Regions from separate parts of the Streptomyces sp. NRRL S-920 genome, predicted to be linked through region 1. Evidence: riboswitches for the same ligand, from Rfam matches in the RefSeq annotation. Region 1 holds a riboswitch; the other holds the start of a gene.
What was found. A riboswitch is a leader RNA that binds a small molecule or an ion and turns the genes downstream of it on or off. The one in region 1 is predicted to bind S-adenosylmethionine.
Positions count from the first base shown of each region.

Region 1 (5,051 bases):
TCACTGACCACCTCGCGTTCTTCGATGTTCGACTCACCGGCCAGGTCAAGATGCACATACTCGACGACCTTCGATGTCCGGGTCACGTCGAAACGCGTGAGATTGCCGCAGAGAGTGCAGCGCCACCGGGTGGTGTCCGTCGGCAGGGGAACCGTCATCGTGGCTGTTCGCTTTCGTCGGTGGCCGTGGTACGTACGCGGTCTTCCGTGATGCGCATTGCCCGTAACCCTAAGGCCTGTAAGGGGCGCCATGCGGCGGCGTCCGTCGCGGCATGGCGGTCTGTACGAGTACCGTCCGTTACGTCATGCTCTGTCCATGATCAAAGCATGGGGTCCGAAGGCGGCCCGGCTGCTCAGGGGCCGGTCCGCCCCGGTGACGTACGGACTGATCGCCGTCTGCTGTCTGGTCTTCGTGATCTCGCCGGTCTCCGGGTTCAATCCCGCCTACGGCACCGGTGACCGGCTGCTCGCCGCGCAACAGGCCTACTTCGAGCGCTGGGGCGTGGTGCCCACCGAGCTGTTCAGCGGCGCCCCGCGCGCCGCGCTCGGCCCGTTCACCGCGCTGTTCGTGCACGGCAGCTGGGTGCATCTGCTGGGGAACATGCTGTTCCTGTACGTCTTCGGGGCGATGGTCGAGGAACGGATGGGGCACCTCCCGTACGCGCTCTTCTACGTCAGCTGCGGGTATCTCGCCCTCCTCGCCTACGCCGCGGCGCACGCGGGGTCCGGTCAGACGCTCGTCGGGGCCTCGGGGGCGATCTCCGCCGTCCTCGGCGCCTTCCTCTATCTCTTCCCGAAGGCACGCGTCACCAGCCTCTTCCCGTTCCTCTTCTTCCTGCCGCTGCGCTTTCCCGCCTGGGTGGTGCTGCCGTTCTGGGTGACGCTCCAGTGGCTCGCGGCGGGGCAGGGCGGCAAGGGGACCGGGGTGGCGTATCTGGCGCACCTGGTGGGCTTCTCGCTCGGGTTCCTCTACGCCTGGGGATGGTCCGTACGGAGGACTAGAGTGAAGGCCACAGCAGTACCGGCCACCGAGGGAGACAGCCAGCCGTGATCACCGCGATCGTGCTCATCAAGACCAGCGTGGACCGGATTCCGGAGATCGCCGAGTCGATCGCCGCGCTCGACTCGGTCAGCGAGGTCTTCTCCGTGACCGGCACCTACGACCTGATCGCGATGGTCCGCGTGCCGCGCCACGACGACCTCGCGGACGTCATCCCCGGGAAGATCAGCAAGATCCCCGGCGTGGAGGCGACCGACACGCACGTCGCGTTCCGCACGTACTCGCAGCACGACCTGGAGGCCGCGTTCGCGATCGGCCTCGACTCGTAGCCGCGCGGACTCTCCGAGGGTCCGCGAGCGGCTACGAGCCGCCCGGGCTCAGACGGCGGCGTCGGTGTCCGGTACGCAACGCCCGTCCTCGGTGCGGTAGTTCCAGCGCGCGCCGTCCGCCACCAGCTCCTTGACGGCGCGTACGAAACGCTCGACGTGCTCGTCGGGGGTGCCCGCGCCGAAGCTCACGCGGATCGCGTTGAGCGACTTCTCGCCGGGCGCGGCCTCGGGGGCGCCGCACTCGCCGGGCTCGCCGGACTCGCTGCCGAGCAGGGTGCGCACGAGCGGGTGGGCGCAGAACAGGCCGTCGCGTACGCCGATGCCGTACTCGGCGGAGAGCGCCGCCGCGAAGTGCGAGCTGTTCCAGCCGTCCACGACGAAGGAGATGACGCCCACGCGCGGCGCGTCGTCGCCGAACAGCGAGAGCACCCGGACGGCGGGCACCTCGGCGAGCCCCTCGCGCACCGTGCGGATCAGGTACTGCTCGCGGGCCACCAGCTCGTCGAAGCCCGCCTCGGTGAGCGCCTTGCAGGCCGAGGCGATGGAGTAGACGCCGATGACGTTCGGCGAACCGGCCTCGTGCCGGGCCGCGCTGTCGTGCCACTCCACGTCCACGCCGCCGCCCGCTTCCCTGGGGCGTCGCGTCACCTTCCGCGAGGCGCCGCCGCCCGCGAGGTAGGGCTCGGCCGCGCGCAACCAGTCAAAGCGGCCCGCGAGGACGCCCGAGCCGAAGGGCGCGTACAGCTTGTGCCCGGAGAACGCGACCCAGTCGACGTCCAACTCCCTTACGGAGACGGGGTGGTGGGGGGCGAGCTGCGCGGCGTCGAGCACGATCCGGGCGCCGTGGGCGTGCGCGGCGGCGGCCAGCTCGCGCACCGGCCACAACTCACCGGTGACGTTGGAGGCGCCGGTGACGCACACGAGGGCGGGCCCGTGGGGGTCGCGGTCGGCCAGGGCGCGCTCCAGGGTCTGGACGGCCTCGCCGGGGGTGCGCGGCGCGTCGAGGTAGGTGACGCGGGCGCCCCGCCACGGCAGCAGCGAGGCGTGGTGCTCGGTCTCGAAGACGAAGACCTGGCAGTCGGCGGGCAGGGCGGATGCCAGCAGGTTCAGCGAATCGGTGGTGGAGCGGGTGAAGACGACCTGGTCGTCCTCGCGGCAGTCGAGGAACTCGGCGACGGCGGTACGGGAGTTCTCGAAGAGGTCGGTCGACAGCTGCGAGAGGTACCCGGCGCCGCGGTGCACGCTGCCGTAGTACGGCGCGTACGCGGCCACGTCGTCCCACACCCGCTGGAGCGCCGGCGCGCTCGCCGCGTAGTCGAGCGCGGCGTACGTCACCTCGCCGCCGGTGACCAGCGGCACGGTGACGTCCCGGCCGAGGACGGCCAGCGGGGCGCAGACGGACGAATCGGCGGCGGCGACGACGGAAACAGACATGGCGAACTCCCGTGAGAGGCAGGCGAATTCACCGCGCCGGAGCTGCTTCAGAGCTGCGTCGGAGCTGCGTCGGAGCTGCGTCGACGGCGCGGGAGAAAAATGGAGAAGGGTGTGCGGAGGCGGGGCTGAAGAGCCCTGTCACATTCGCTTGCTCACGAGACTGCTCCCTTGAGGACCAGGACCCCCAGGGCTGTGACATCCACCGATGTCCAGGGGTCCGCGCTTGCCATACGCCTTGCTGCGTACGACCTGGTCTTCACCCGGGGCACCCCGCCACGGACGGAGGGTTGCCGGACAGCGGGCCGGGGCCGTAGTCGCTGTCACTCATGACCTGTCCAGCATCCTGCCACACGATCTTCGACGCGCAAGGCGCAGTCCAGAATCCGGACTGCGCCTTGCGTCACACGGGTGAGCGGGAAGCGGGCGGGAGGGTCAGCGGTTGCTGGCCGCCACCCACCGTTCCAGGGCCTTCTTCGCGGCCCCGGAGTCGATCCCCGCGGCCGCCTTCTCCATGCCGGCGCGGATCTGCTCCGCCAGTGGGGCGTCGGTCGGTTCGAGGGCGACCAGCGCCGCCGCCGAGTTCAGCAGCACGGCGTCCCGCACCGGCCCCCTCTCGCCGTCGAGCAGCCGCCGGGCGACCTCCGCGTTGTACGAGGCGTCCGCGCCGCGCAGCGCCTCGACGGGCACCAGGTCGATGCCGACGTCGCGGGGGTCGAAGGCCTCCTCGCGCACCGCCCCGTCCCGTACGACCCACACCCGTGAGGTGGCCGTCGTCGTCAGCTCGTCGAGTCCGTCGTCACCGCGGAAGACCAGCGCCGACGAGCCGCGCTCGGCGAGCACCCCGGCGACGATCGGCGCGACGCGCGCGTCGGCGACCCCGGTGGCCTGGGCCCGCACCTTGGCGGGGTTGGTGAGCGGACCGAGGAAGTTGAAGGTCGTGCGGATCCCCAGCTCCCTGCGGGCGGGGGCCACATGGCGCAGCGCCGGATGGAACTTCACCGCGAAGCAGAACGTGATGCCCGCTTCCTCGGCCACCTCGACGACCCGCTGGGGCGAGAGGTCCAGGTTGACGCCGAGCTTCTCCAGTACGTCGGAGGCGCCGGACGCGCTGGAGGCGGCGCGGTTGCCGTGCTTGACGACCTTCGCGCCCGCGCCCGCGACGACGATCGCGGACATGGTCGAGATGTTGACGGTCTTCGCGCCGTCGCCGCCCGTGCCGACGATGTCGACGCTGGGCCCCGGCACGTCGATGACCCGGGCGTGCGCGTACATCGCGCGTACGAGACCGGAGATCTCCTCGACGGTCTCCCCCTTGGCCCGCAGCGCGACCGCGAACCCGGCGATCTGCGCGTCGGTGGCCTCGCCGCGCATGATGCGGTCCATGGCCCAGGCCGTGTCGTCGGCGCTCTGGTCGCGCCCGTCGAGCAGGCCGTTCAGCACGTCGGGCCAGGAACGGCCCGCCGCGGTAGTGCCTCCTGCGGGGGTCACAGCGCTCATGGCCGCTCCTGGTGTTCGTCCGTCGGACAGGGAAGAGAGGAACCCGACACGTCGGGTGGGTCCACCCTATCCAGCCGCCGGGACGGCAAAGAGCCCCGTCCATGAACTGGACGGGGCTCTCGCCGTGGCGACCTGGTCAGAGCTTCAGGTGATCAGTGGTGGCCGTGGCCGCTGGTGATCTCCTTGTACTCCTCGGCGGTGGGCTTGGGGATCTGGTTGTCCTCCCCGTAGTAGCCCTTGGAGAGCTTGGCCCGGAGCTTCTGCGTACCGGACACCTTGCGCTCGACACCGTTCTCGTCGACCGTCGGGCCGATCTCGACCGGCGCGTACTGCTCGTGCGCGGTGAGCGTGTGCAGCTGCCCCTGGTCGAGCGGCTCGTGGACCTCGATGAACTCACCGTGCGGCAGGCGCTTGATGATGCCCGACTCGCGGCCGTGCAGCACCTTGTCCTTGTCGCGGCGCTGGAGACCCAGGCAGATCCGCTTGGTGGCGATGAAGGCGATGACCGGTCCGACGAAGAAGAAGATCCGGACGAACCAGGTGATCGCGTTCAGCGACAGGTGGAAGTGCGTGGCCCACAGGTCGTTGCCGCCACCGACGAGCATGACCATGTACGCGGTGATCCAGGCGACACCGAAGGCCGTACGGGTCGGGGCGTTGCGCGGGCGGTCCAGGATGTGGTGCTCGCGCTTGTCCCCGGTGACCCAGGACTCGATGAACGGGTAGACCGCGATCGCCGCGAGGACCAGCGGGAAGATGACCAGCGGGATGAAGACGCCCAGGACGAGCGTG
Region 1 covers NZ_JODF01000030.1:106,753-111,803, reverse strand. Annotated here, with positions in the region: gene IG54_RS0122025 (hypothetical protein) at 1-158, opposite strand, end outside; gene IG54_RS0122020 (rhomboid family intramembrane serine protease) at 316-1,050, shown strand; gene IG54_RS0122015 (Lrp/AsnC family transcriptional regulator) at 1,047-1,328, shown strand; gene IG54_RS0122010 (aminotransferase class V-fold PLP-dependent enzyme) at 1,377-2,762, opposite strand; SAM riboswitch class IV at 2,977-3,094, opposite strand; gene trpD (anthranilate phosphoribosyltransferase) at 3,195-4,259, opposite strand; gene IG54_RS0122000 (cytochrome b) at 4,412-5,051, opposite strand, start outside.

Region 2 (5,051 bases), on a different contig from region 1:
GATGGAGGCCGTCGAAGCGATCTGCTCCTTGGTCTCGACATCCTTCGCCTGCTCAAGGAGGGCACCGGAGACAGCCTCGACGGCCTTCTCGATGCCGCGCTTGAGGGCCATCGGGTTGGCACCGGCGGCCACGTTGCGCAGACCCTCGCGCACCAGGGCCTGGGCCAGGACGGTCGCGGTCGTCGTGCCGTCACCGGCGACGTCGTCCGTCTTCTTCGCGACCTCCTTGACCAGCTCGGCGCCGATCTTCTCGTACGGGTCCTCGAGCTCGATCTCCTTGGCGATGGACACACCATCGTTGGTGATCGTGGGGGCGCCCCACTTCTTCTCGAGGACGACGTTGCGACCCTTGGGGCCCAGGGTCACCTTGACGGCGTCGGCGAGCTGGTTCATGCCGCGCTCGAGGCCGCGCCGTGCCTCCTCGTCGAACGCGATGATCTTGGCCATGTGAAGTGGTCCTCCCGGACAGGGGTGGCATGCTCCGGATCGACGTCAGTGCCCGCGACGGACGGCCTGCAAACCTTGTGGTTCCTTGCCCCACTCGGCCTGCGGACCTCACCGGCCCGATCCAAGTTCTGTCACTCTCACTGGGAGAGTGCTAAGCCCAATGATTAGCACTCGACCCCTGCGAGTGCAAGCGCCTCTCCCGGATCCCGCCGGGCGCTCCGGTCCTACCCGCGGGCGCGCGGGCGCACACGAGGGGCCCGTACCCCCATGGGATACGAGCCCCTCGCGATGCTTGCTTCGGTGGTCGGTCGCGCCGAGCTAGACGGCGAGCTTGACCATGTCCGCCTGCGGACCCTTCTGGCCCTGCGAGATCTCGAACTCGACTCGCTGACCTTCTTCAAGGGTGCGGTAACCGTCCATCTGGATCGCGCTGTAGTGGACGAAAACATCCGCACCACCGTCGACCGCGATGAAGCCGTACCCCTTCTCCGCGTTGAACCACTTGACGGTGCCCTGAGCCATGCCTAACTCCCCTATTACTGGCCCTTGCACAGACCCGCACTTCGCGGACCCGGGTCAGACCTCACCCCCCACTGGTTGGGGGTGTGCGCCGGAACGCGTCGACCGCCGCTGAATGTATCTGTCCAACTGCCCTCTGCAACAGGTCAATCGGACGAGAATTCTGAGCAGCCGCGAACGGGAATATGCGGAGAATTCGCCAGAAGCCGGGGCAAGTCGGGCCCGACAAATGGCACATGCGGCTCAAAAGGGTGGCTCGCTTTGGCTGCTTCTTGTCGAACCGGGGCCGAGTTCGTATATGCGCTCGGCACAAACGGAGAAGCGCCTTTCCCAACTGTACCGCGCTCAACCATCCAGAATTGCCCCCTCCGTTTGTCTTCCGGAGGGGGCAATTCTGGTTACGCAGGAAAGTTGCGGAAATAGATCATCCGCCGGTAGATCATCCGCCGGCGACCGCCGGAATGATCGAGACGCCGGCGCCGTCCGGGGTGGCCGTCTCCAGGCCCTGCTCGAAGCGGACGTCGTCGTCGTTCACGTACACGTTGACGAAGCGCCGCAGCTTGCCCTGGTCGTCCAGGACGCGGGCGGCGATGCCGGTGTGGTTCTTCTCCAGATCGGCGATGACCTCACCGAGGGTGCTCCCCTCGGCGGCGACCTCGGCCTTGCCGCCGGTGTAGGTGCGCAGGATGGTGGGGATACGAACGTTCACGCTCATGGGGTTCACCTCAGAAATACGGGGATGGGGGCGCCCCGTCAGGGGCGCGGGGAACTGCGCGACCAGCCACAGCCGTCCCGCAGGGAAGCAACAACCTCAGTTGGCGAGCCCCGCGGAGCGGAACGCCTCAAGGCTCGGCTTGATGGTCGCGGTGGCCTGCGACGTCTCAGCGACAGCGTCCAGCGTCTTCAGACCGTCCCCGGTGTTGAGCACGACCGTGGTGAGGGACGGATCGAGCAGCCCCGCCTCGACGAGCTTCTTGGTGACGCCCACCGTCACACCGCCCGCGGTCTCCGCGAAGATGCCCTCGGTCCGCGCGAGGAGCTTGATCGCGTCGACGACCTGCTCGTCGTTCACGTCCTCCACGGCCCCGCCCGTGCGCCGCGCGATGTCGAGCACGTACGGCCCGTCCGCGGGATTACCGATCGCGAGCGACTTCGCGATGGTGTTCGGCTTCTGCGGGCGCACGACGTCGTGACCGGCCTTGAAGGCGGCCGACACCGGCGAGCAGCCTTCCGCCTGGGCGCCGAAGATCTTGTAGGGCTTATCGGCCACGAGGCCGAGCGCGATCAGCTCCTTCAGACCCTTGTCGATCTTCGTGAGCTGTGAGCCCGAGGCGATCGGGATGACGAGCTGATCCGGCAGCTCCCACCCCAGCTGCTCGCAGATCTCGTACGCGAGGGTCTTGGAACCCTCGCCGTAGTACGGCCGAAGATTGACGTTGACGAAGCCCCAGCCCTCGCCCAGCGGGTCGCCGATCAGCTCGGAGCAGAAGCGGTTCACGTCGTCGTAGTTGCCCTCGATGCCGACGAGTTCACCGCCGTAGACCGCGGCCATGACGACCTTGCCCTGCTCCAGGTCGTGCGGGATGAACACGCAGGACCTGAAGCCGGCGCGGGCGGCGGCGGCGCCGACGGCGCCCGCGAGGTTGCCGGTGGAGGAGCAGGAGAGGGTGGTGAAGCCGAAGGCCCTGGCCGCTTCGAGCGCCTGCGCGACGACGCGGTCCTTGAAGGAGTGCGTGGGGTTTCCGGAGTCGTCCTTGACGAACAACTTGCCCTGTTCGACGCCGAGTTCACGCGCGAGGTTGTCGGCCTTGACGAGCTGGGTCCAGCCGGGGTTCAGGTTCGGCTTGTCGGCGACGTCGGCGGGGACGGGCAGGAGCGGGGCGTAGCGCCAGATGTTGGCGGGGCCCGCCTCGATCCGCTTGCGCAGGGCTTCCGGGTCGCCGAGGGGAAGGTCGTACGCGACTTCGAGGGGTCCGAAACACTCGGCGCAGGCGAAGATCGGGCCGAGCGGGAACTTGGTGCCGCATTCCCGGCAGGAGAGTCCTGAGGCGGGACCGAGGTCTACGGAAGAGGTGGTGCTTTCGGTGGCGACGGTCTGCACAGCCATGGAGGCGAGGCCCTTTCTCCTCATCTTCCCCGCGGCGCATCTCGCCGCGAGACGGAATTGGCACCTTCCCCACCGTGACCTCGCGGTCGGCGGGAGGGTTGCCGGGGCTTCAACGGGCCGTATCCCTCTGCCCCTCTGGATGAGCGGTATTCGATTGTGGGTTTCAGTTGTTGATCTCACGCGGCGGTGACCCCGACATGCGATGGTCACCGGCGTTGTTCAAGACTGTAACCGAAGCCCCGGACCCTTGAGATAGTCGTCCGAACCGCGAGATGGATCACATACGGGAGGACTCCGACCGTGCTGGAAGAGGCCGAGCGCTGGCTGAGCAGGCGTTCCTGGTCGGTCGCCGACCGCCCGCTGGACCGGCTGGCCGCGGCCAAGCGCGCGTCCGGCGCGTCGGTGAGCGTCGTGCTGCCCGCGCTGGACGAGCAGGAGACGGTCGGCGCGATCGTCGCCGAGATCCGCCGCGAGCTGGTCGAGAAGGTCTCGCTGGTCGACGAGCTGGTGGTGATCGACTCCGGTTCCTCGGACCGGACGGCCGAGGTGGCCCGGGAGGCGGGCGCCAAGGTGGTGCACCGGGACGAGATCCTGCCGCGCATCGCGCCGCTGCCCGGCAAGGGCGAGGTGCTGTGGCGCTCGCTGCTGGTGACGAGCGGTGACATCGTCGCGTTCGTCGACGCGGACCTGAGGGAGTTCTCCGCGGACTTCGTCTCGGGGATCGTGGGCCCGCTCCTGACCGATCCCGACGTGGCCTTCGTGAAGGCGATGTACGACCGTCCGCTCGGCGAGGCCACCGGCCAGGGCGGCCGGGTCACCGAGCTGATGGCGCGCCCGCTGTTGAACATGCACTGGCCGCTGCTCGCCGGGTTCGTCCAGCCGCTGGGCGGCGAGTACGCGGCCCGCAGGTCCCTCCTGGAGCGGCTGCCGTTCCCCGTCGGGTACGGCGTGGAGCTGGGCCTGCTCGTCGACGCGCTGCACACGGCCGGCCTGGACGCGCTGGCGCAGGTGGACGTCGGCGTGCGCAAGCACCGCCACCAGGACGGGCAGGCGCTCGGGCGGATGGCGGCGGCGATCTACCGGACGGCTCAGGTGCGGCTCGCGCGCGGACACCTCGTACGCCCGGAGCTGACGCAGTTCGAGCGGGGGGAGCGGGGCTTCGTGCCGCGGACGTACGCGGTGGACACGGAGGAGCGGCCGCCGATGACGGGTATCGCGGAGTACGCGCACCGACGCGTGGCGTGACCGGCCCCGGTCGTACGTTTGCCCGGCCCCGGGACGGGCTACGTTTTGCCACATGGTGTCCGAGCCCCGAACAGCAGCAGCGCAGGTACTCGTCGCGTCCAACCGCGGCCCCGTCTCGTACTCCGTGGGGAAGGACGGGGAGCTGACCGCCAGGCGCGGCGGCGGCGGTCTCGTCTCCGGGCTGAGCGCCATCGGTGACTCCCCCGACGACCCCGCCGCCCTGTGGGTGTGCGCGGCGCTCGGCGAGGGCGACCGGGAGGCGGTGCGGCGCGGCGTCGGCGAGCCGGGCGTGCGGATGCTCGACATCGACGCGGGCTCGCACGAGGGCGTGCACGCGGCGGCGTACAACGGCGTCGCCAACTCGGTCCTGTGGTTCGTCCACCACATGCTGTACCAGACGCCGCTGGAACCGGCGTTCGGCCCGGAGTTCCGCGCGCAGTGGGAGGCGTACGAGACGTACAACCGGGCGTTCGCCGAGGCGCTGGCCGCGGAGGCCGCGCCCGGGGCCTCGGTCATCGTGCAGGACTACCACCTGACGCTGGTGCCCGGGATGCTCCGCGAGCTGCGCGACGACGTGAAAATCGGCCACTTCTCGCACACCCCGTGGGCGCCGGCCGACTATTTCCGGATGCTGCCGGACGACGTGGCCGAGCAGGTGCTGCGCGGGATGCTCGGCGCCGACCGGCTCGGGTTCCTCACCGGGCGGTGGGCGGACGCGTTCACGGAGTGCTGT
Region 2 covers NZ_JODF01000058.1:22,647-27,697, reverse strand. Annotated here, with positions in the region: gene groL (chaperonin GroEL) at 1-447, opposite strand, end outside; gene IG54_RS0130110 (cold-shock protein) at 766-969, opposite strand; gene IG54_RS0130105 (ubiquitin-like small modifier protein 1) at 1,406-1,681, opposite strand; gene thrC (threonine synthase) at 1,778-3,073, opposite strand; SAM riboswitch class I at 3,091-3,219, opposite strand; gene IG54_RS0130095 (glucosyl-3-phosphoglycerate synthase) at 3,374-4,318, shown strand; gene IG54_RS0130090 (alpha,alpha-trehalose-phosphate synthase (UDP-forming)) at 4,371-5,051, shown strand, end outside.
Region 2: it holds a riboswitch for S-adenosylmethionine, as region 1 does, so the genes downstream of both, thrC (threonine synthase) here and IG54_RS0122010 (aminotransferase class V-fold PLP-dependent enzyme) in region 1, are expected to answer to the same signal.